Regions from separate parts of the Streptomyces sp. NPDC005438 genome, predicted to be linked through region 2. Evidence: riboswitches for the same ligand, from Rfam matches in the RefSeq annotation. Region 2 holds a riboswitch; each other region holds the start of a gene.

Region 1 (7,642 bases), on a different contig from region 2:
TCCTCCCTGGAAACCGAGGTGGCGCCCGTCGATGCCCCCCACGGGGGTGGGGACATCGACGGGCGCTTCCCGCTGTCGCCGCCCTCGGTCGCCGCCCTCCGCGGGCGCCCGGTACGAGGACGTTCAGACCGCCACCGGTCCGCGCCGTACGGGGAGTTCCCGGTGCCCCGGCGGTGGCCCGACCCGGCGGTGGGGGAGCGGGTGGCCGGCTCCCTGGTTGCCGGGTTCCTGAGTTGGGTGCTGAGGGCAACCGGGCCGGGACCTCAGCCCCGACCCGGCAAGGCCCCGCCTCAGCCCAGGGTCAGCTTCTGCCCGGGCAGGATCACGTTGGCGTCGCTCAGCACCGAGGAGTTGCGCGCGTAGAGCTGCTTCCAGGTGGTGTCGTTGGCCTGGGCGATGGAGCTGAGGGTGTCGCCGGACCGCACGGTGTAGGTCTTGCCGGAGGCGCCCTTGCCCTGCGACGAGGCCGACGGGGACTTCTGGGACTGCTGCCGGGTGGACGACTCGGACGACGGCTTGCTGTCGCTGGTGCCGCCCTGGGGGCTGACGTCGGCGGAGGGGCCGCCGGCGGTCAGGCCGCCCGCGCCGGCGCAGGCCCAGGCGCCCGGACCCTGGAGCTTCAACAGCCGCTCGGCGGTGGCGATCTGCTGCTCCTTGGTGGCCAGGTCGGCCCGGGAGGCGTACTTGGTGCCGCCGGCCGCGGCCCAGCTGGACTGGGAGAACTGCAGACCGCCGTAGTAGCCGTTGCCGGTGTTGATGGACCAGTTGCCGCCGGACTCGCACTGGGCGACCTTGTCCCAGGTGTCCACGGAAGCGGCCTGCGCGCCGGTGGCGCTCAGCATCGGGGCGGCGATCGCGACGCCGGCGACGCCGGCCAGGGTGGCTATCCGGGCGACACGGGCGCGGTTGCCGTCACGTCCCTTGCTGGTGAACATGCTGTCTCCTCACCGATGCCTACGAGGTGAGCTGTCGGGTTCGGGCTGTGAGTCGCCCGGCCCGTCCGGCGAACCGGTACGGGCTTCACCCCTAGCCCTCGGGGGCCTTCCGGGCAGCACTGAGCTGCGACGGACGGCTCCGTCGGGCACCTACCGTGGGTCCCCCGCTCCTGCCGTGGTTGTTGCTTGAGGTGATCGAGGGGCCGTCGACAGGATTCGGCATAGCGGCCCTCGATGCCCGCGATCCGCGGACGGTGGCGACCGTAAGCACAGCGGTGCCGGCAGGCCAAAACCGGGCAGTGGGTGCCACTGTGGTCGATGAGGCCCATGGGGTGTGCTCTACCGCTCTTTGTGCAGGCCAGCATGTATGTGGCCGCATCGGACAGTTGGTGTGAGACGGATCAAGCGGAGAGAAGGGTCACAGGCTCGGGGTCCCGTTTCGGGGCCCTGTGGGGGTGTCGAACTGCCGGCCATGCGACGGAAAAAGCCTCACTACTGACCAAAAAGGTCGAAAGGGTTGGCGTCCTGGGACGCGAAAGGGGTGGTGCCCTCCCTCGGGAGGACACCACCCCTCGCGGACCCCGATCAGACCAGGTTGGCGGTCAGGGTGATCGTGGTGCCGGAAAGCGCCTGGCTCACCGGGCAGTTCGCCTTGGCGCCCTCAGCCGCCTTGGCGAAGGCCTCGGCGTCCAGCCCGGGCACCTCCGCCTCCACGGTCAGGTGGATGCCGGTGATTCCGGTCCCCGGCTCGAAGGTGACGTCGGCCTTGGTGTTCACCCGGGTGGGCGGAGTGCCCGCGCCGGCCAGGCCGTGGGAGAGGGCCATGGAGAAGCAGCTGGAGTGCGCGGCGGCGATGAGTTCCTCGGGGCTGGTCCGCCCGTTGGGCTCCTCCGCGCGGGACGGCCAGGTCACCGGCTGCTCGCCGATGCCCGAGGAGTCGAAGGTGACGGCCCCCGACCCCTCCAGCAGGTTGCCCTCCCAGACGGTGTGGGCGCTACGTGTGGTGGCCACGGTGGTACCTCTCTTCACTTGGTTCGCTCGCCGCACTGCGACGGTTGGACACCCCTATGCCAACACACTTCACGTACCCGGTGCCGACCGCACGCTGACGGACCCTCATCGTCACCCACCGGGCGCCCTGTCCCACCCGGCTGAGACTGACTACCGTGTCCCCGGGACATCGGAAGGGGTGGCAGTGGAGGAACTGGCGACGCTGGCGGCGGAGGGTGCGAGCGCCCTGGTCGCGTTGATGGTGACCGACTCCTGGGAGCGGGTGAAGGGGCGGGTCGCCGCCTTCCTGAGCCGGGGCCGGCAGGAGGACGCGGGCAGCGCGGAGGAGGAACTCGACCTGTCGCAGGGCGAGTTGGTGAACGCCCGGGACGAGGGTGACGAGGAGGCGGCCGACGACCTCCAGGCCACCTGGCGCAGTCGGCTCCGTCGGGTGCTGCGCGAGGACCCGGCCGCCGCCGACGAACTGCGCGCCCTGCTGGAGGAGGTGCGCCCCCAACTGCCCGCCCAGGACAACTCCCAGGTGCACAACAGCGTCGGGGTGGTCCACTCGGGAGCGCAGGTGTACCAGGGGCGGGACTTCTCCCACCTCACCATCCGCCCCCCGGGCGTCTGACCGCCTCCGGCCCCGACGCTCCGACCGGGAGCACCGGGGCCGACCGCCGGGCTGGGCGTCCTGGGACGCTCAGCCTCGGGACAGGGTCACCGGGAGGGCGGTCACGCTGTTGCTGACCACCGAGGGCAGGTGGGTCAACTCCTGGTCCCCCACCGCCAGTCGCAGGTCCGGGAAGCGGGCGAACAGCGCCGGCACGGCCACCGCCGCCTCCAGTCGGGCCAGCCCGGAACCGATGCAGAAGTGCGGCCCGTACCCGAAGGTGAGGTGACGGGTCTGCTCGCGCGTCAGGTCGAACTCGTCGGCCCGCTCTCCGTGTTGGCGGGGGTCGCGTCCGGCCGCGATGTACGAGGCCAGCAGCGCGTCTCCCTTGCGGATGGTCACGTCCTCCAGCGGGATGTCCTCGATCGCGAACCGCATCGGGAAGTGGGCCACCGAGGCGTCCCAGCGCAGGGTCTCCTCCACCGCCGCCGTCCACGGGTACTGACCGGAGGTCAGCAGCTTCAACTGGTCCGGGTGGGCCAGCAGGGCGCGGATGGTGTTGGTGATCAGGTTGAGGGTGGTGCTGTGCCCGGCCACCAGCATCAGGATCAGGGTGCCGATCAGCTCCTGCTCGTTCAGCCGGTCGCCCTGGTCGGTGGCCGCGATCAGTCCGCTGGTCAGGTCGTCGGCGGGGTGGGCGCGCTTCTCCGCGATCAGCTCGGTCAGCAGGGCGTGCATCCGCTTGCGGGTCTGCACCCCCTCCTCGGCCGGGGTGGTGGAGGAGGTGAGGCTCTTCGAGAGGCCGTGGAAGTCGTCGTAGCGCTCCTCGGGGATGCCCAGGAGCTGGCCGATCACCCCCATCGGCAGCGGGTAGGCGAAGTGCTCGCGTACGTCCACCACTTCGCCGGCCGGGAAGGTCGCCAGCCGGTCCAGCAGCCGATGGGTGGTCTCCTCGATGCCCGGGCGCATCGCGTCCACCCGACGGGGGGTGAACGCCTGGCTGACCAGGGTGCGCAGACGCCGGTGGTCCTGCCCGTCGGCGGTGGTCATGCCGACGTTGGTGACGAAGTCCAGCAGCGGCCAGCCCTCGGGGACGGTGCCGTCGTGCAACTCGCGCCAGTGGCGGGCGTCCTTGCCCACCCGGTTGTCGGCCAGCAGGTCCTGGAGCAGCTGGTGCCGGGTGACGACCCAGGTGGAGACCCCGCCGGGCAGCATCACCTGGACCGCGTCCCCCCTCTCCCGCAGCATCGCGACCTCACCATGCAGGTCGGAGCCGGTCACGTCGAGGTGGTACTCCGGGGACTCGGGGGCCGTGGTCATGTGCGGGCTCCAAAGCTTGACGGCTGCGAAGGGGTGAAGTTCACGGGAAGTGAGTAGAGGGCACGGGACCACGGTGAGGTGCGGTACGTCAATGACTCGGGGTCGACCGCGATCTGCATGTCGGGCAGGCGGTTGATGAGTGTGCTGACCGCGGTGTGGGCGATGACCCGTGCCGGGTTGCGGGCCGGGCAGGTGTGTGGACCGGCCCCGAAGGACACGTGCGAACGGTTGCCGGTGATCGGCCGGCCGCTGGCCGGAAGGACCGCCGGGTCCTGGTTGGCGGCGGCCAGCCCCAGGATGAGCGCGTCCCCGGCCTGGATGAAGCGGCCCCCCAGGTACAGGTCCTGGAGCGCGTAACGGCCGGGGAAGTTCTGCACCGGGGTGTCCCGCCACAGCACCTCGTCCAACGCGGCGTCCACGGTGAGGCGTCCACCGCTGAGGTGGGAGCGGAAACCGCTGTCGAGCATCAGCAACCGGGCGGCGTTGGCGGTCCAGTTGGCCGCCGGGCCGGTGCCGGCCACGATGATCACCATGATGTGGTGCAGCACCTCCTCCGGGCTGAGGCCCGAGGGGTGGGCCAGCAGCCAGGAGGGCAGGTCGTCACCGGGACGCTGGGCCCGCTGCTGCAACAGCTCGGTGAACATCTGCTGGAGCTTCTGGTTGGCCTCCTTCGCGCCCTCACCACTGTCCGCCAACGCCCGTACGGCGGTGATCAGTTCGGGCGCCTGCTCGTCCGACAGCCCCAACAGACGGGTGACCACCCACAGGGGGAGCCGGGCCGCGAAGTCGATCATCAGGTCGGCGTGACCCTGCGGGGCCACCCGGTCGATCAGCTGGTCGGCGATGTCGGTCACCAGCCGGCGCAGGTCGTGCAGGTTGATCATGGCCAGGGAGTCGGTGACCGCGCGGGAGAACCGGGCGTGCACCGGGCCGTCGGTGAACAGCAGCGTCGGTCGGTACGCCATCATCGGGGCCAGGGGGGAGTCCGGGCGCAGCCGCCCGTCCTGCACCGCCCGCCAGTGCCGGGGGTCGTGGGAGAACACCGTCTCGTTGCGGGTGACTTCCAGCACCTCGCGGTACCCCAGCACCAGCCAGGCCGGTATCCCCGGTTCCAGTTCCACCGGCGCCACCGAGCCGTGTTCCTCACGCAGTCGCCGGTACAGCGACGGGGTGTCTCCGGCCAGGATGTCGCCGTACAGCGGGGTCAGCCCGGACCCCCCGTTGTGGGCGGGGCACTCGGGCGGGGGGCCGGTCGTCTCCGGGGAACTCACGCGGGCACCTCCTGAGCTGCGGTGTAGAGGTAGTTGACCAGGGCGATCAGGGCGTGCGCGCTGGAGGTACGGTCCCGGGCGTCACAGACCACCACCGGGGTCTGCGGCAGCAGGTCCAGCGCCGAACGCAGCAGCTCCACGTCGTACGCCGGTGCGCCGGGGAAGGAGTTGATGGCCACCGCGAACGGTACGTCCAGGTCCTCCAGGTACCCCAGCACGTCGAAGCTCTCCTCCAGCCGGCGGGTGTCCACCAGCGCCAGCGCGCCCAGCGCCCCGTGCACCAGGTGCCGCCACATCGGGAAGAACCGTTGCTGCCCGGGGGTGCCGAACAGGTACATCACCCGCTGGGAGTTGAGGGTGAGCCGTCCGAAGTCCATGGCCACCGTGGTGGTGGTCTTGGTGGCGTCGACGTGGTCCACACCGGTGCCGGCCTCGGTCATCAGCTCCTCGGTGCGAACCGGCTCGATCTCGCTGAGCGAGGTGATCAGCGTCGTCTTGCCGACCCCGAGCGGCCCGGCGATCACGATCTTGACGGCCTGACGCACCGAGGAGGGCAGATAACCGTCGTCATAGTCGGTGGAGTCCATCGAGAACTTCCTTCAGAAGGTCGGGGTCGGTACGTGCGTGGCGGGGGACGGGTGGACGGGCACGCAACAGACCGCTGTCGATCAGGTCCGCCAGCAACACCCGCACGATCGTCAGGGGCTGGCCCATCCGGGCGGCGACCTCCGCCACCGACAGCAACCGACGGCAGATATGGAGGATCTTCTGACACTCCGGGCTCAGCCCCGGCGGAGGGCTCACCTCGGTGGCCAGCACCAGGGTCTCCACGGCCAGGGTGTTGCGCGAGGGCTCCACCCGGCCACCAGTGATCACATAGGGGCGCACCGGCCCCACTCCGGCGGGGTCGCTCATGGCCTCGGCGTGCCAGCCCGGTCCGCCCGTACCGGAGAGGTCAGATGGTCACCGATCCGCACGATCAGGTGCTGCATCTCCCGGGCGACCAGGCCGGCGTCCACCTGGTCGCTGGTGGCCACCGCCAGGGCGGCGCCCACTCCGGCGGTCACCAGGAACAGGAAACCGCCGTGGAACTCCACCATCAGCTGCCGGGGCGCGTTACCCCCTCCGGTGAGCTGGTGGGCGACCTCGAAGCCCAGTGACTGGAGGCCGGAACAGGCCGCGGCCAGCCGGTCCGCGTCGTCCTGCGACAGGTCGGGGGAGGAACCGATGCACAGCCCGTCCCGGGAAAGCACCAGGGCGTGCCGGACATCCGGCACCCGCAGGATGTCGGCCAGCAGCCAGTCGCATTGTGGTGTGCTCATCGGTCACGGTCCTCGCTGTGGTCGTGGTGGGCCCGGGACGCCTCGTCGCGTCCCTGTCGGGTACCGGCCTGGAGACTGCTCATGAAGGCGGCGGCGTCCCCCGGCGTGCGCTCCGCCCGGCGGCCGTTCTCCGCCGCCACCGGGTCGAACAGGGACGGGCCCGAGGGGCCCGCCGAGGGCGCCCCCTCCCCGCCTCCGCGACGGCTACGGCGCTGGGGCAGCCCCCGGGGCACGCCCAGCCGCATGGTGCCGCCGTCCACCTCGGACTCCCGCCGTGGCGGGGCGTCCTGGGGAACGGCGTCCTGCGGGGCGCGTCGGGTCTCCCGCTGCGGCAGCCCCGACGGGTTGGTGGGCGGGGAGCCGTAGTCGGGCGAGGGCTGATTCGAGGGGGCGTCGGCCCAGGAGTGTTCCTCCACTGGCTGCCGTTCCGGTTGTGGGGCCGGCGCGGCCGGAGGCACGGTCGGCTCGATGGTCGGGGGTTGGGCCGCTGCTCTGGGAGCCTGCGGGCTGGCCATCGCCTGGGGCGTGGCGGGACGCACCGCGATCTCGGCCAGCAGGGGGGTGGGCACCAGGACCACGGCGCGGACACCGCCGTAGGCCGAGGTGGCCAGGGAGACGGAGAAGTTGTAGCGCCGGCCCAGCCGTCCGACGGCCGCCAGTCCCAGCTGGGGGCCGGAGCCCATGGCGGTGACGTCCGCGCCGCCGGCGTCCAACATGGCCTGGGTCTCGGCGAGTTGGGCGGCCGACATGCCGACGCCGCCGTCCTCGATCTCGATCACCACACCGCTGTGCACCGGGCGCAGGCTGACCACCACGGCGACGGTCGGCGGGGAGTAGCGGGTGGCGTTGTCCAGCAGTTCGGCCACCGCGTGGATCAGTGCCTCCACCACCGGGGCCTGTACCGCGAACTCCCCGGAGTCCTGCACCTGGATCCGCTGGTACTCCACGATGCGGGACTGGGCGCCGCGCACCACGTCCAGCAACGAGGTCGCCGACGGCCACTGCCGGCCGGGCAGTTCGCCGCAGAGGATCGCCATGGTCTGCGCCACGCGGGCGAGTTGGGCCGCGGAGTGGTCCGCGCGCATCAGCCCGGCCATCAGCGAGGGGTCCTCGGTGGCGTACTCCAACTCGTCGAGTCCGGCCTGCTGGGCCCGCGCCATCACCTGGATCTGGTCGGCCATCACCAGGAAC
Region 2 (7,642 bases):
GGCTCGGCGGTGGCCTTCGAGCTGGACGAGGTGATCCGGCAGCAGTTGGAGGAGTGGATGCCGGCCTACCGCAGTGAGGGTCGGGCGTTGGTGTGGTCGGGGACCAAGCGGCTGCGGGCGGTGGGTACGCCGGGGGCGGTGGCGCAGGTGTTGGCGACGTTGATCGAGAACTCGCTGATGCACGGCGGGGGCACGGTGGCGTTGCGGACCCGGGTGACCCGTAACCAGGTGGTGGTGGAGGTGTGGGACGAGGGTCCGGGGGTGGACCCGTCCCTGGGGTCACGGGTGTTCGAGCGGACGGTGAGTGGGCGCAACTCCACCGGCCTGGGGTTGGCGGTGGCCCGGGACCTGACGGAGGCGGACGGGGGCCGGTTGGAGCTACTTCAGCAGTTGCCGGCGGTTTTCGGCCTGTTCCTCAGCCGGGACGTCGAGGAGGTCCAGCGACGTTCCTGAGGGGGTGGGCCGGCCCTGGGCCTGGGGTTCGCCGTGGGGGCGGGGGAAGGTGCCGAGGGGGTCGGCGGGGGTGTCGGCGTCCTGGTGGGCGGGTTCGGGCCGGGAGGCGGCCGGGTCCTCGCGGAACACCCAGGTGCGGTAGGACCAGAAGCGGAAGGCGGTGGCCAGGCCCAGGCCGATGACGTTCTTGGCGACGTTGTCGGCGAGGGAGGAGGTGTAGCCCAGGCCGTAGTGGGACAGGGCGAGCATCCCGTTCTCGATGACGAGGCCGAGGCCGCTGAAGAACAGGAAGAGGGTCAGCTCGCGGTGCAGCCGGCTCTTGTCGGCGTGCCGGTAGGTCCAGTACCGGTTGCCGACGTAGTTGGTGCAGATGGCCGCCGCGGTGGCGAAGACCCCTGATCTGACCGGGGCCAGCTGGTAGGTGTGGATGCACAGGTTGAACACGGCCACGTTGACCAGCACACCGAAGGCACCCACGGTGCCGAACTTGGCGATCTCTCGTGCCAGCTGAGTCAGCCGGGTACGCAGCCCCGGCCCGTCTCCCCTACCGATCGCGCATCGCCCCGTTCGTCGTGGTTCTCTCCACCGCCGCTCCGGCTGGTGGCCGGTGCCTCGCGGTGGTCGTCCGTCGGGCCATGGTAGCCAGAGCGCGAGCGGGGTCGCGCGCCGAGCGGCAAACCCTCACAGGACGGGGACATTCCCCGCGCTCCCCCCGTCGTTCACCCGCCGGCCGGCTCGCGTGCTCCGGGTGTTCGCCGGGCCACGGTGGGTGGGCGTCGGCCCGGGGTGCCGTAGCGGGCGGATGGCGGGGGCCCCGGGGCGTCAACGTGCCGGTGCGGGGCGGAGGTTGGGGCGCGGGCCGGTCGCCGGGTGGGCGGGCGCGCCGGTGGGGTGCCGCCCCGGCGTCGGGCGCCGTGGCCGGCGGATACGCTGTGGCGCGTGACATTCCCGGTAGTCGGCATGGTGGGCGGCGGCCAGCTCGCCCGGATGACCCACGAGGCGGGCATCCCCCTCGGTGTGCGGTTCAGGCTTCTCTCGGACGGTCCCAGGGACTCGGCGGCCCAGGTGGTGCGGGACGTGGTGGTCGGTGACTACCGCGACCTGGACACCCTGCGGTCCTTCGCCCGGGGCTGCGACGTGGTGACCTTCGACCACGAGCACGTACCCACCGAACACCTGCGCGCCCTGGAGGCGGAGGGGGTGGCGGTGCGGCCCGGCCCGGACGCGCTGCGGTACGCGCAGGACAAGGGGGCGATGCGGGCCCGGCTGACCGAGCTGGGGGTGCCCTGTCCCCGGCACCGGATCGTGGCGGACCCGGCCGAGGTGACGGCCTTCGCCACCGTCGAGGAGGGGGCGTCGGGGTTCCCGGTCGTCCTGAAGACGGTGCGTGGCGGCTACGACGGCAAGGGCGTGTGGCTGGTGCGCGACGAGGCGGAGGCGGCCGAGCCGTTCCGTGCCGGGGTGCCGGTGCTGGCCGAGGAGCGGGTGGACTTCGTCCGGGAGCTGGCGGCCAACGTGGTGCGGTCGCCGCACGGGCAGGCGGTGGCGTATCCGGTGGTGGAGTCGGTCCAGGTGAACGGGGTGTGCGACACGGTGATCGCGCCGGCTCCGGGGCTGTCGGAGGAACTGTCGGCGCGGGCTCAGGCGTTGGCCCTGGGGATCGCCCGGGAGCTGGGGGTGGTGGGTCATCTGGCGGTGGAGCTGTTCGAGACGCCGGACGGGCGGGTGCTGGTGAACGAGTTGGCCATGCGCCCGCACAACTCGGGCCACTGGACCCAGGACGGGGCGGCCACCTCGCAGTTCGCCAACCACCTGCGGGCGGTGCTGGACCTGCCGCTGGGGGACCCCAGGCCCCGGGCCCGGTGGACGGTGATGGCGAACGTGCTGGGCGGGGACTACCCGGACATGTACGGGGCCTATCTGCACTGCATGGCGCGGGACCCGGGGTTGAAGATCCACATGTACGGCAAGGACGTGAAGCCCGGGCGCAAGGTCGGCCACGTCACCACCTACGGCGACGACTTGGACCAGGTGCGGGAACGCGCCGCCCATGCGGCCGGCTATCTACGAGGGACGATCACCGAGTGAGCCACCCACAGCGCGAGCGGTCCGAACCGTCCGAACGACCCGGTCCCCTGGTCGGGATCGTGATGGGTTCGGACTCGGACTGGACGGTCATGGAGGCCGCGGCCCAGGCCCTGGACGAGTTCGAGATCCCCTACGAGGTGGACGTCACCTCCGCCCACCGGATGCCCCGGGAGATGCTGCGGTACGGGGAGGAGGCGGCCTCCCGGGGGCTGCGGGTGATCGTGGCGGGCGCCGGGGGCGCGGCGCACCTGCCGGGGATGCTGGCCTCGGTGACCCCGTTGCCGGTGATCGGGGTGCCAGTGCCGTTGAAGTACCTGGACGGCATGGACTCGTTGCTGTCCATCGTCCAGATGCCGGCCGGGGTGCCGGTGGCGGCGGTGTCCGTGGCCGGGGCGCGGAACGCCGGGCTGCTGGCGGCGCGGGTCCTGGGCGCCCATGACGCCGATCTGCGCGAGCGGTTGGAGCGGTTCCAGCAGGAGCTGGGGGAGCGGGCCGCGGAGAAGGGGCGCAGGCTGCGGAGCCGGGTGGCCGGTAGCGGCGGCTTCGGCTTCGGCGGCTGAGCACACGGGTACGGATCACCGGCCGGCGTCCTCCTGGTGGGGGCCGGCCGGTGGCGTTGACGGGCGAGTGGAGACGGGAGACCGGTATGACCCTGGGCGAGGACACCCTGCGGCGGGCGCGTGAGCTGTTGGCCGAACACCCGGTGGTGGACGGGCACAACGACCTGCCGTGGGCGCTGCGTGAGCAGGTCGGCTACGACCTGGACCGGCGGGACGTCTCCCAGGACCTCAGCGCCCATCTGCACACCGACCTGCCCCGGTTGCGGGCGGGCGGGGTGGGCGCCCAGTTCTGGTCGGTGTACGTGCGTACCGACCTGGCGGGGGACGACGCGGTGAGCGCCGTACTGGAGCAGGTGGACGTGGTGCGGCGGCTGGTGGAGCGCTACCCGGACGACCTGGCGCTGGCGTTGACCGCGCGGGAGGTGGAGGAGGCCCGGGCCGCCGGGCGGATCGCCTCCCTGATGGGTGCCGAGGGCGGGCACTCGATCAACAACTCGCTGGCCACCCTGCGGGCGTTGTACCAGCTGGGGGTGCGGTACATGACCCTCACCCACAACGACAACGTGCCCTGGGCCGACTCGGCCACCGACGAGCCGGCGGCCGGTGGGCTGACCCGCTTCGGTGAGGAGGTGGTGCGGGAGATGAACCGGCTGGGGATGCTGGTGGACCTCTCGCACGTGGCGGCCTCCACCATGCGGGACGCGCTGCGGGTGAGCGAGGCGCCGGTGATCTTCTCGCACTCCTCGTCCCGGGCGGTGTGCGACCACCCGAGGAACATCCCGGACGACGTGCTCCAACTGCTGGCGGACAACGGGGGCGTGGCGATGGTGACCTTCGTGCCCAAGTTCGTGCTGCCGGAGGCGGTGGAGTGGAGCGACCGGGCGGACGCCCACCTGCGGTCGCTGGGTCTGCACCCGCTGGACGGTACGGAGCGCGGGGTGCGGGCGCGGCGGGAGTTCGAGGAGGCGAACCCCCGGCCGGAGGCGACCGCTTCCACGGTGGCCGACCACCTGGACCACATGCGCCAGGTCGCCGGGATCGATCACCTGGGTATCGGCGGGGACTACGACGGGGTGCCCTTCACCCCGGCCGACCTGGGCGATGTGTCCTGCTATCCACGGCTTGTGGGCGAGTTGTTGGCGCGTGGCTGGTCCGAGACGGACATCGGCAAGGTCACCTGGGGGAACGCGGTCCGTGTCCTGGGCGAGGCGGAGGGGGTCGCGCGTGAACTGTCCGCGCGGCGCGGACCGTCGATCGCCACCCTCTCCCAACTCGACGCTCCGAGCGCCCAGAACGGGTAATTCGGACTCCCGTGACGCAATTCACCCCGCCTTCGGGCGGGGTGATGTCCGTTGCGCGCCGTTTGTTTTCCTCCCGCGCCATTCCCCTTGCTGGGGGCGGTAGTTGAGGAACGGCTTCCGTTCGTGCCGGTGGCCGCGCGTCGGCGTCGTCCGCCGTTCGGTCACTCCATCGGGTCGTCCTGGGTTAAATGTCTATTTCGCTCTCACGTTCAACTTCCCCGAGCCGCTTGTTTCGTCGCATTTTCTGCGTTTAACGTTCAGCTCCGCCGCTACCCCAAAGTGGCGGTCCGCTGCCGGACGCCGAATCCTGCCGGCGGCAGCGGATCCCAGACGTCACGTCTAACGGCAGGAGCGGGGGACCCAAGGTAAGTGCCGGACCCACGGGCCGGCTTGGGGTGAAGCCACCGAGAGGTGGCCGGGCAACTCCAGCCCGAACCCGACAGCTCACCTCGCAGGCGTCGGAGAGGAGCACCACTATGTCCGGACGCGGACGCCACCGGCGGCCACGCGACAGCCGCCTCAACAAGAACGTCACCCGCATCTCCGTGGTCGCCGCCGCCGGCGGGGTCACGACCATGGTCGCCGGCGCCAACGCCCAGGCCGCTTCCGTCAGCACCTGGGACAAGGTCGCCGAGTGCGAGTCCAGCGGCGACTGGAGCATCAACACCGGCAACGGCTACTACGGCGGGCTCCAGTTCGCCCAGAGCACCTGGGAGGGCTTCGGCGGCAGCAAGTACGCCTCGCGGGCCGACCAGGCCAGCAAGTCCCAGCAGATCGACATCGCGGAGAAGGTGCTGGCCGAACAGGGGCCGGGCGCCTGGCCGCTGTGCGGTCCCAAGGCGGGGCTCGCCAAGGGCGGTCCCGCCCCGGGTGTCGACCCGGGTGGCGAGTCCAAGCCCACCACGCCGGCCAAGCCCAAGGCCCCGTCCAAGCCCGAGCGGCCCAAGGGCGACCAGGCCAGCAGCCACGGCCGCAACGGTGAGTCCTACACCGTGGCCAGCGGCGACACCCTGTTCAAGATCGCCAAGGCCCAGGACGTACAGGGCGGTTGGGAAGCGCTGTACGAGGACAACCGCCAGGTCATCGGCGGCGACCCCGACGTGATCATCCCCGGCCAGAAGCTGAGCGTCGACGGTGGCCCGGCCAAGTCGGAGTCCAAGGCGACCCCGAAGAAGTCCGGTCCCAAGCACGCCAAGCCGAAGCAGTCCAGCGACCAGGCGTCCGCCCCCAGCGGCAACTCCTCCGGCTTCCAGGCTCCGGTGAACGCCCCGACCAGCACCGCCTACCGCGCGTCCGGCGGCTCCTGGTCCAGCGGTTACCACACCGGGGTGGACTTCTCGGTCTCCAGCGGCACCAGTGTCAAGGCCGTCGGCCAGGGCACCGTGGTGTCCGCCGGCTGGGGCGGCTCCTACGGCAACCAGGTCGTCATCAAGCACTCCGACGGGCGCTACAGCCAGTACGCCCACCTGTCCTCGCTGTCCGTCAGCGCCGGGCAGACGGTCAGCGGTGGCCAGCAGTTGGGGCTGTCCGGTTCCACCGGCAACAGCACCGGTCCGCACCTGCACTTCGAGATCCGTACCGGTCCCGACTACGGCTCGGACATAGACCCGCTGGCCTACCTGCGCGGTAAGGGCGTCTCGCTCTGACCCACGCCGGGAGGTCGACCGCTCCTCTCCGGTGCGTCGAGGCCCTCCCCGCCCTTCCCAGGGCGGGGAGGGCCTTCGCGTGCGCCGGTGGCCCGCCCGATCCGGTACGGGTCCGGTGAGGGAGCAGGTGTACGAGGGCCCCCGCCTGGTACCCGCCCCGGTGGGCGACCGGCCGACCCGGTCCGAGGCTCCCGTGTGGCGTCCCCCGTACCGCGGGGCGGATTCGGGGGCTTGGCCCGGACATCCACGTGCTTGGCACGGATAGTCGCAACCTTGAGACGTGGACGCCCCGGGCAGAATGCCGGCACAGCCGGACACGTACACGTGAGCGACCGGGAGACGGGAGTGGGGCCATGTCTCTGGCGGACCGCATGGGCGGCGAGGGCGGTGGGCCGAAACCCATCAAGGGGGTGAACGGCCCCGGCGGCCTCGGGGGCGGCGGCCTCCGGGACACCGCGGCCCGGTACGCCCTGCTCCCCCTGCGCCTCTTCCTCGGAGTCACCTTCGTCTACGCCGGCCTGGACAAGCTCACCGACCGCGCCTTCTTCGCCTCCTCCGGCACCGGCTCCCTGGCCGCCACCCTGGACGGGGTCCGCGACACCGCCGCCCTCCCCTTCCTGGTGGAGCTGGCCCAGCGGAACCCCGAGGGTTTCGGGTACGCCATCGCCCTGGGAGAACTGGCCGTCGGACTGGGCACCCTGCTGGGCCTGTGGTCCCGGGTGGCCGCCCTCGGGGGAGCCCTGATCTCGCTCACCTTCTGGCTGACGGTGAGCTGGTCCACCGAGCCGTACTACCTGGGCAACGACCTGGCCTACCTGATCGCCTGGCTGCCCCTGCTGCTCGCCGGAATCCCCCGCCACTCCGTGGACGCGGTACTGGCCGCGCGCCGGAGGCGGAAGGGGAGGGTCATCTTCGGGTAGGGCGTACGGGGTGGACCGCCTCCGGTTACCGTGACCGCATGGGAGGCAGGGGCGGGGCGGGAACGACGGACACGGCCGGACCCGGGGAGGGCCGGATCGGCGGACAGCGGGGAGCGGCCGGTACCGGTGCCGGCTCCCCGGACCACAGCGACGCGTCGGGCGATGCCGGAGCCGCCTCGGCCGCCGCGACCCTCGCGCGCCTGACGGCCGGCCCCGAACCGGTCGCCCGGGTACTGGACTGGCTCGGCCGCCGCTGTCCGGGCACCGCGACCCTGCTGTACGCCGACGGCACCCCCGCGTACCCCGCGCACCACACACCCCCGGAGGAACTGGCCGACCTGGTGCGCGCGGTACACCGCCAGCGCACCCCCTCCACGGTCCGGGGACTGGGCCGGGACACCGTCCACGTGGTCGCCCTGGGCACCCCCGCCGACAGCGCCCAGCGCCCCGACCTGCCCTACCTGACCCTGGTCGAGGTAGCGCCCAACACAGCGCCCGGTGCGCTGACCAGGTCGGAGGGGGCACCCCGGGGCGCCCCGCTCGCCGAGGCCGCCCGCGCCCTGGGCGTGGCCTGGCGCCTGGAGGAGGCCGACCGGCGCTGGCAGCGGGCCTGGCACGCCGAGGCCAACAGCCGGGAGACGGTGCTCCAGTTGCTGATGGCCGGGCAGATCGTG
Region 3 (7,642 bases), on a different contig from region 2:
GTGCGGCATGGAGGGAGCGGCGGCACGCTCCCTGTGGGGCGCCCCTGGTGGTGAGCGGATCCCGTCGGACGGGGGTCGGCCGACGGCAGTGCTCCCACCCTTCGTTGGGGTCGACCGGTTCGAGGCGGGGCCACAAGGGGGGCGACCCGAGGGTGGCCCCGGCGCCCCGCCCCCGGGCGTCGCCGCGTACTTCCGGGTGCCCCGGGTCCCAGCCGGTCCGATGTCCGGTCGCCCCCTGGCCCGTACCCCGCCCCACTCCCAACGGGCTTGGTGGGCGGCGGAGTTGGGGGCCCTGGGCGCCCGGTCGGCCGAGGCTTCCGAGGGTCGCTTTGTTCGGTGGGTTCCTGTGAGGTCAGTCCCCGCTGTTGCGGTACCGCTGAGAAATGTAGTACTCCTTATACATGAGCGAGCAGGTGCACAACAGGCTGTCGGTGGTGAGGGCGGAGAGGAAGGTTTCCCGTCAGAAGCTGGCCGAGGCGGTTGGGGCCCATTACCAGACGATCGGCTACATCGAGCGCGGGCAGTACAACCCGAGTCTCGACCTGGCCCTGCGGATCGCCGCGTTCTTCGGCCTGCCGGTGGAGGCGTTGTTCTCCCTGAAACCGTTCACCCCCCTAACCGACGAGATCTACGGGAGGCAGACATGACCCGTCCCCACAACCCCGCCGCCGGAACGGGGCGCGAGCCCAGCCGCCGGGACCGGTGGACGCTGCGCACCATGAACCGCGAGGAGGGGCGGCACCTCCATGCCACCCGTACCCGCCGCACGACACTGGTGCTGGGGCACATCGCCGTGACCTCGTTGATGGCCGGCTCCGCCATCGCCATGTGCGCGCTCGGCGAACCCTGGTGGGCGCTGGCTCTGTTGCTGTCCCTGGTGATGTGGGTGCCGTTGACCGGGATGCTGAACTCGGCCACGCGGGGGCTGCTGGAACTGCGCCCCCACATGCTGGACGAGCGCCAACAGGCCGAGCGCGGCGTGGTGATGGCGCGGGCGTACCAGCTCACCCGCTGGGGGCTGCTGGTCGCCCTGGTGGGTTGCGTGGCCGCGCACGCCCTGGGCTCCTCGTTGCGGGAGCTGTCCGGGCCGATGGCGGCGCTGGGCTTCCTCCTGCTGGTGACCCACTTCCTGTCGCCGCTGTGGATCGCCGTACTGCGGGTGGAGGACGAGCCGTTGGGTGGGGACGAGGTGTAGGCGGTCGCGACGGGCCGAGCAACCCCCGCGGATGACCGGGGCGCTGGGGCCGGACGTGGGGTAACGATGAGATATCGGACGTATCGAGCCCCAGGCTTCACAGCAACCCCACTTCTTGGCTACCGTGCCCTGCCAGGCGACCCGTACCCCCAGTCGGCGAAGGCGTCGACACGGGTTGCCCCGTCGAGTCCGGTCTCACCGGAACCGGGGACCCACAGGCAACACCGGGGTGAATCAGGGGACATGCGACGCGTGTCCTCCGTAGGGCGACCTTCCGAAGCCCGAACCCGACAGCTAACCCGGTAGGCGGTCCACGGAAGGAGCCGCGACCTTGGCGTCGCATCGCAAACCCCGCGGCGGGATACTCGCCCACTCCCGCCGTCCGGCGGTCGGAGTCACCACCGTCGCCCTCGCCTCGGTCGGAATGCTGGCCCAGAGCGCCCAGGCCGCACCGAACGACAAGCCCTCCCTGGAGGAGGTCAAGGAGCGGGTCGACACCCTGTACCGGGAGGCCGGCACCGCCACCCAGAAGTACAACGCCAAGAAGGAGCAGACCGACCAGCAGCGCACCAAGGTCAACAAGCTGCTGGACAAGGCCGCTCAGCGCACCGAGAAGCTCAACGACGCCCGCCGCACCCTGGGGAACTACGCCACCGCGCAGTACCGCACCGGGGGTGTGTCCGGCACCGCCACCCTGCTGCTGACCCAGGATCCCCAGGGCTTCTTCAAGCAGTCCCACCTGCTGGACCGGATGACGGGCCGCCAGAAGGAGGCGGTCAAGGACTTCCAGGAGCAGCAGCGCCAGACCAACCGGCAGCGGGTGGAGGCCGGCAAGAGCCTGAAGTCCCTCAGCGAGAAGCAGGCCACCCTGCGCGAGGACAAGCAGACGGTCCAGGGCAAGCTGGCCGAGGCGCGCAAGCTGTTGTCCAAGCTGACCGCCGAGGAGAAGGCGCGGCTGGCGGCCATCGAGCGGAAGAAGCGCGAGGAGGCCCGCCGCAAGGCCGAACAGCGCGAGCGGGAGCGGGAGAAGGAACGGGAGAAGGAGCCCCCGCCGCAGGACGTGCCCGACGACGGCAGCTACTCCGCCAAGGCCCGCAAGGTCATCGACTTCGCCAAGAAGCAGCTGGGCAAGCCCTACGTCTGGGGTGCGACCGGCCCCAACTCCTACGACTGCTCAGGGCTCACCCTGGACGCCTGGTCCGAGGCCGGGGTGCAGCTGCCCCGTACGACCTGGGACCAGGTCGAGGTCGGGACCAAGGTGTCCAAGTCGTCGATGCTCCCGGGCGACCTGGTCTTCTTCTACGACGACATCAGCCATGTCGGGATCTATGTGGGCGGTGGGCAGATGATCCACGCGCCCAAGCCGGGTACCAACATCCGCTACGAGTCGATCGACTACATGCCCTTCCACAGCGCGGTGCGCCCGGCCTGAGGCGCCGGACCACACTTCACGGTCACGCCGGCGTCCCCGTTCGTCGCGGGGCGTCAGGCGTGACCGTGGTCGGGGCGCCGGGTGTTCGCCCGGTGTCGCCTCAGCTCGTCCACAGCACGGCCACGAAGATGTTCACCGTGGTCAGCGCGCCGATGGCGGTGAACAGGGGTGCGGGTACCCGCTCCTCGTCCCGCTGGAGGTAGACCAGCGCCATCACCACCACGAGCACGGCGGTCTTGATCCCGATCTTCAGGTTGTTGACCGGGTTGTCGTCGGCCTGGTTGAGGCCGACCAGGATCATTCCGGTCAGCAGCATCGTCAGCGCGCCGTGCCACATGCCGGGGGAGACCCGGGCCTCTCCGGGCCCGATGGCCTTCAACTGGAACAGGAACCCGCCCAGCAGCGCGGCGATCCCGATGATGTGCAGCCCGACGAACAGATGGATCAGTACGTCCATGGCCGCAGCCTAACCACCGGCCTCCGGGCACCCGTTCACCGAGGTCCCCCTCGGCCGAAGGCCCGGGGCCCGGTGCGTCCGCGAACCGGTCAGCCGTGGGGCCCCGCGAGGTCAGTCCCGGGCCCCCTGCCGGGGGTGCCCCGGCGCCTGCGGGGGCATCGGCGGATGGACCGGCCGGGGTGGCGCGTACGGGGGTGGTGTGGGCGCGCGCGGGGGTGGTGGGGGCACGACGTACCGGGGAACGGCCGGGGTGTCGTCGGGTGGCCCAGGCAGGTAGCGGAGGCGGCCGTCCCGGTCTGGTACCGGGACCAAGCCCGCCTGGTCCAACACCTGTCGGTAGTGGGCGTTGCGTCGACGGGCCCACAGGAAGAGGGCGCTTCCCAGGGCGAGTACGCCCAGGTACAGGCAAAGGATCATCAGCAGGAAGTCGGGGTCGGACCTGAACGCCACGACGTTGACCGCGAGGGCCAGGACGGCCAACACCGCCAGAGCCAGTGCCTCGTTCCGGGTGGGCGGCCGGGTGAGGTCGAAGTTGATGCGCGCCTCCAGCAGTTCCAGGCGAGGGGCGACATCGGGCAGGGGCCGCAGGGTGCCACCCCGTAGCATCCCGGGGAGGTCGCCGCCGTTGCCGGCCTGGGGGAAGCGGACGGAGTTCTCCATCGCTCTCCGTTGCGCCTCCGGGCTGTGGTCGCGGCCGAGGATCATCACGTTCCGCGTGTACTGGCCTTCGCCCGCGTGGTGGGTGTCCTGGTACGCGAAACCGAACTCCTCGGCTACCAGGGCCAGTCGGGCCAGTCGCCTCACCGGGATCTTGCCGACGACCCGCACGGTCTCCTGGCTGCCCATCTGGCGAAGCATCCTCGACACCAGGCGTTTGCTCACGAGGTCCTCCCCCTAGTGGGGCCGCTCGTCTGAACGGCCCCACGGAGGATAGGGGCTTTGGCCGAACCGCTCTCCGTCGGTTTTCCTCCGCTTTCCTCGCCTGGTTGTGCGGCAGGGCCGGCGGGGTGGGTCGGGTAGCGCTGTCGCGGTGGCGGTGAGGGGCCGGGTCGCTGGTCAGCCAGGGGTCACGGACGTCCCACCCGGCAACTACCCCTGCCCGTGGGGCTGGTGGCCGGGGGCCTTCCCATGGGGCGTCGGAGGGGTGCCGTAGGGCTGGGGGGAAGCGCCGTACGGTCCCGGAGCGTGGGTGGGGTGCCCACCCTGTCCCGGGTTCGGCGCGGACGCCGGCCCCTGCTGGGGCTGGTACGCGGGTGGCTGACCGTAGGGCTGGGCCGGTGCCCCGTACGGTCCCGGGGCGTGGGGCGGCTGGCCGTACTGCCCGGGCGGCTGCGCCTGCGGGGGCATGGGTGGCTGCGCGGGCTGCGGCGTGGGGGAGGGGTGTCCCGGAGCGGAGGGTGCGGGCACCGGTGGGAACCCGAACCCCTGAGGGGCGAACGGATTGTGGTGACCGGGGAGTTGGCCGCCCGGAGGCAGGTACCGGAGCCGCCCCTGTCCGTCCCGTACCGGGGTCAGCCCGGCCCCCACCAGCACCCGCTGGAAGCGGGCGTTGCGACGGCGGTTCCACACGAAGCCGATGCCCAGGAGGAACAGGCAGCCCAGGGTCACCCACAGCACCACGAGCACGAAGTCGGGCTCCGACCAGTGGAGGACGGCGGTGAAGGCGAAGCCGAAGATCACGCTTCCCACGCCCCACAGCATCCGCTTCTCACCCCTGTCCCCGGTGAGGTCGAAGTTGACGCGCGCCTTGAGGAGTTCCAGGTGGTCGGCCGCGTCCGGCAGGGGCCGCAACCGGCCGCCGGGTTGCATCCCGGGGAGGTCGCCGCCGTTGCCGGCCTGGGGGAAGCGGGCGAAGTTCTCCGCCGCCCTTCGCTGGGCCTCCGGGCTGAGGTCGCGGTGGAGGGTCATCACGGTGCGTACGTTCTGGCCACTGCCCACCTGCTCGGCGTCCCCGTACATGAAGCCGAACTGCTCGGCGATCAGGGCCAGTCGGGCCAGCTTCGTCACCGTCGTCTTGCTGGTGACCTGCACCGTGTCCTGGCTGGCCATCTCGCGCAGCATCCTCGACACCTGGCGTTTGCTCATGGCGTTCTCCCCCGTGGTGAAACGCCCCGTCGACCCGGGCGCTCACGGAGCATACGGCAGCTTCCCGCCGGCGTACCCGCTCGTTTTCCGGCGCCCTCCCCACCCGGTGCGCCACGGGGGCGGTAAGGCAGAATCCGTACCGTCGTTTGTCGCGGGGCGCGAGGGGTGCCCGGCGCGGGAGGGGTGAGTGAGAGTGGCCGTCGACACCACCGGAGACGGCCCGGAGCACGACGGCCCGGGCGAGCCGACCACCGCCGAGCGGTCGGACGCCGAGGCGTCCGCCGCCACCGACCCCGGCGAGGTGCCCCCGCCCCGCGCGTCCGAACGGAGCGAACCGGTCGCCTCGGAGGAACGATCCGAGACCGAGGGGGCCGGGGAAGCCGAGACCTCCCGGGAGCCCTCGGAGCCCGACGGCGCCGAGGAGACCCCGGCCGAACCGCCCGAGCCGACCGCCCTGGAGCGGTACCGGCGGGCCCGGGCGGAGTACGAGGAACGGCACCGGCAACTCGCCGCCGGCGAGGGCGTACCGGACTCGGTGGTCAGCTCGCCCAGCGCCCGCCGTCAGTGGATCTCCGACGAACTGGCCAGCCGTGCCAGGGAGCTGGCCCGGCTGCGGGACGTGGCGGGGCACGGCTGGCTGTCCGGGTTGTGGCGCCCCAGCCTGTACACGGTCGGCGGCGCGGTGGCCTTGCTGCTGGTGGCCCAGGTGTCCACCGCGGTGGTCGCCGGCTGGACCCTGGCCCGTACGGCGGGACTGCTGGCCGCGCTGGTCGTGGCCGGGGTGGCGCTGCTCGCCGCCTACCACCACCGGCGCCGTGGCGGGCTGTTGGCGCCCCTGCTGGGTGAGGACAACCGGCTGTCGACCTCCCGGGTGGTGGCGGCCGGCTGGGTGTCCCTGCTGACCTACGCCACCCTGGTGCTGGCCCTGGAGCTGGGGTTCGCCAGCGGAGGGGAGCGCCGGCAGCGGCTGTTGGACGGAATGCAACTGGAGCGGGCCGCCGGGGTGTTGACGGTACTGGCCCTGACCTGCGCGGTGGCGGTCTTCGTACGCCGCACGGTGACGGTGCGGATCGCCGCCCAACGTCTCCAGAAGGTGCGGGCCGACCGTCCGCACGCGGCCGACCTGCTGACCGACGACTCCGGTCGCGGCAGCTTCGCGGACATCCAGTACGTCCTGCTCAACGGTGTCGCCTGGGTGTTCTGCGCGGTACGGCTGGCCCGCCAGCCCGAGCGGGTACCCGACCTGCCCTGGGGCCTCGCCCTGCTGGTCCTGCTGTCCACGGCCACCTACCTGGCCGCCAAGTACGCCGAGGGCGGCCGGCCGGTGATCACCTCGGTGGTCCGGGCACGTGAACTGGGCGCCCTGGACGGGCCCCTGCGCCCCGGGGACGACATCGAGATCCGGGGCGCGGGCTTCGTCCCCAGCGGGGCCGGCGACCCCGACCGCCTCTCCCGGGTCGCGGTGCGGGTGGGCGCGGTCCACGTCAGCGCCCCGCTGATCCCCGAGCCGAGGGGCTTCGGCAACCCCCGCGACGCGGTCCTCACCGTGCCGGTCCCGGCCGAGGTGGAACCCGGCCGGGTGGAGGTCCAGGTGGTCACGGCGGCCGGAGTGGAGACCAACCGCTACCCGATCGAGGTCCTGGACTGACGCCCCGCCGCCCTCGCGGGGCGGCGCGCGGCGTTCGCCGCGGGCAGGCGACGGCCCCCGGGGCGGGTGCCCCGAGGGCCGGTCACGGCCGGGGAGGCGTTACGGCAGGTTCCTGGCCATCACGATGCGCTGCACCTGGTTGGTGCCCTCGTAGATCTGCGTGATCTTGGCGTCCCTCATCATTCGCTCGACGGGGTAGTCGCGGGTGTAGCCGTAGCCGCCCAGCAACTGCACCGCGTCGGTGGTGATCTCCATGGCGGCGTCGGAGGCGTAGCACTTGGCGGCGGCGCCGAAGAAGGTGAGGTCGTTGTCCAGCCGCTCGGACTTGGCGGCGGCGGCGTAGGTGAGCTGCCGGGCGGCCTCCAGCTTCATGGCCATGTCGGCGAGCATGAACTGCACGCCCTGGAAGTCGCCGATGGGCTTGCCGAACTGCTTGCGCTCCTGGACGTAGCCCTTGGCGTAGTCCAGGGCGCCCTGGGCGATGCCGAGGGCCTGGGCGGCGATGGTGATCCGGGTGTGGTCCAGGGTCTTCATCGCGGTGGCGAAGCCGGTGCCCTCCTCACCGATGATGCGGTCGGCGGGGATACGGACGTTGTCGAGGTAGACCTCGCGGGTGGGGGAGCCCTTGATCCCGAGCTTCTTCTCCGGTGCGCCGAAGGAGACGCCCTCGTCGGTCTTCTCGACCACGAAGGCGCTGATGCCCTTGGTGCGCTTCTCGGGGTCGGTGACCGCCATGACCGTGTAGAAGTCGGAGTGGCCGGCGTTGGTGATCCAGCGCTTGACGCCGTTGAGCACCCAGGAGTCGCCGTCCCGTACGGCCTTGGT

What was found. Region 2 has a riboswitch for cyclic di-AMP ahead of ABZT14_RS17230 (transglycosylase family protein). Riboswitches for the same ligand answer to the same signal wherever they lie in the genome.
Region 1: another riboswitch for cyclic di-AMP. It lies ahead of ABZT14_RS03780 (transglycosylase family protein); the one in region 2 lies ahead of ABZT14_RS17230 (transglycosylase family protein).
Region 3: another riboswitch for cyclic di-AMP. It lies ahead of ABZT14_RS02575 (NlpC/P60 family protein); the one in region 2 lies ahead of ABZT14_RS17230 (transglycosylase family protein).

The regions. Positions count from the first base shown of each region.
Region 1 is NZ_JBEXEP010000001.1:910,124-917,765, forward strand. It holds gene ABZT14_RS03780 (transglycosylase family protein) at 291-935, opposite strand; cyclic di-AMP (ydaO/yuaA leader) riboswitch at 937-1,132, opposite strand; gene ABZT14_RS03785 (OsmC family protein) at 1,521-1,946, opposite strand; gene ABZT14_RS03790 (hypothetical protein) at 2,131-2,559, shown strand; gene ABZT14_RS03795 (cytochrome P450) at 2,629-3,858, opposite strand; gene ABZT14_RS03800 (cytochrome P450) at 3,855-5,129, opposite strand; gene ABZT14_RS03805 (ATP/GTP-binding protein) at 5,126-5,716, opposite strand; gene ABZT14_RS03810 (DUF742 domain-containing protein) at 5,697-6,044, opposite strand; gene ABZT14_RS03815 (roadblock/LC7 domain-containing protein) at 6,041-6,451, opposite strand; gene ABZT14_RS03820 (ATP-binding protein) at 6,448-7,642, opposite strand, start outside.
Region 2 is NZ_JBEXEP010000007.1:304,251-311,892, forward strand. It holds gene ABZT14_RS17205 (ATP-binding protein) at 1-453, shown strand, start outside; gene ABZT14_RS17210 (GtrA family protein) at 379-930, opposite strand; gene ABZT14_RS17215 (5-(carboxyamino)imidazole ribonucleotide synthase) at 1,414-2,541, shown strand; gene purE (5-(carboxyamino)imidazole ribonucleotide mutase) at 2,604-3,101, shown strand; gene ABZT14_RS17225 (dipeptidase) at 3,188-4,402, shown strand; cyclic di-AMP (ydaO/yuaA leader) riboswitch at 4,724-4,873, shown strand; gene ABZT14_RS17230 (transglycosylase family protein) at 4,879-6,048, shown strand; gene ABZT14_RS17235 (DoxX family protein) at 6,402-6,968, shown strand; gene ABZT14_RS17240 (helix-turn-helix domain-containing protein) at 7,007-7,642, shown strand, end outside.
Region 3 is NZ_JBEXEP010000001.1:610,937-618,578, forward strand. It holds gene ABZT14_RS02565 (helix-turn-helix transcriptional regulator) at 402-647, shown strand; gene ABZT14_RS02570 (hypothetical protein) at 644-1,195, shown strand; cyclic di-AMP (ydaO/yuaA leader) riboswitch at 1,367-1,520, shown strand; gene ABZT14_RS02575 (NlpC/P60 family protein) at 1,527-2,627, shown strand; gene ABZT14_RS02580 (hypothetical protein) at 2,728-3,084, opposite strand; gene ABZT14_RS02585 (hypothetical protein) at 3,196-3,966, opposite strand; gene ABZT14_RS02590 (hypothetical protein) at 4,174-5,169, opposite strand; gene ABZT14_RS02595 (hypothetical protein) at 5,624-6,817, shown strand; gene ABZT14_RS02600 (acyl-CoA dehydrogenase) at 6,917-7,642, opposite strand, start outside.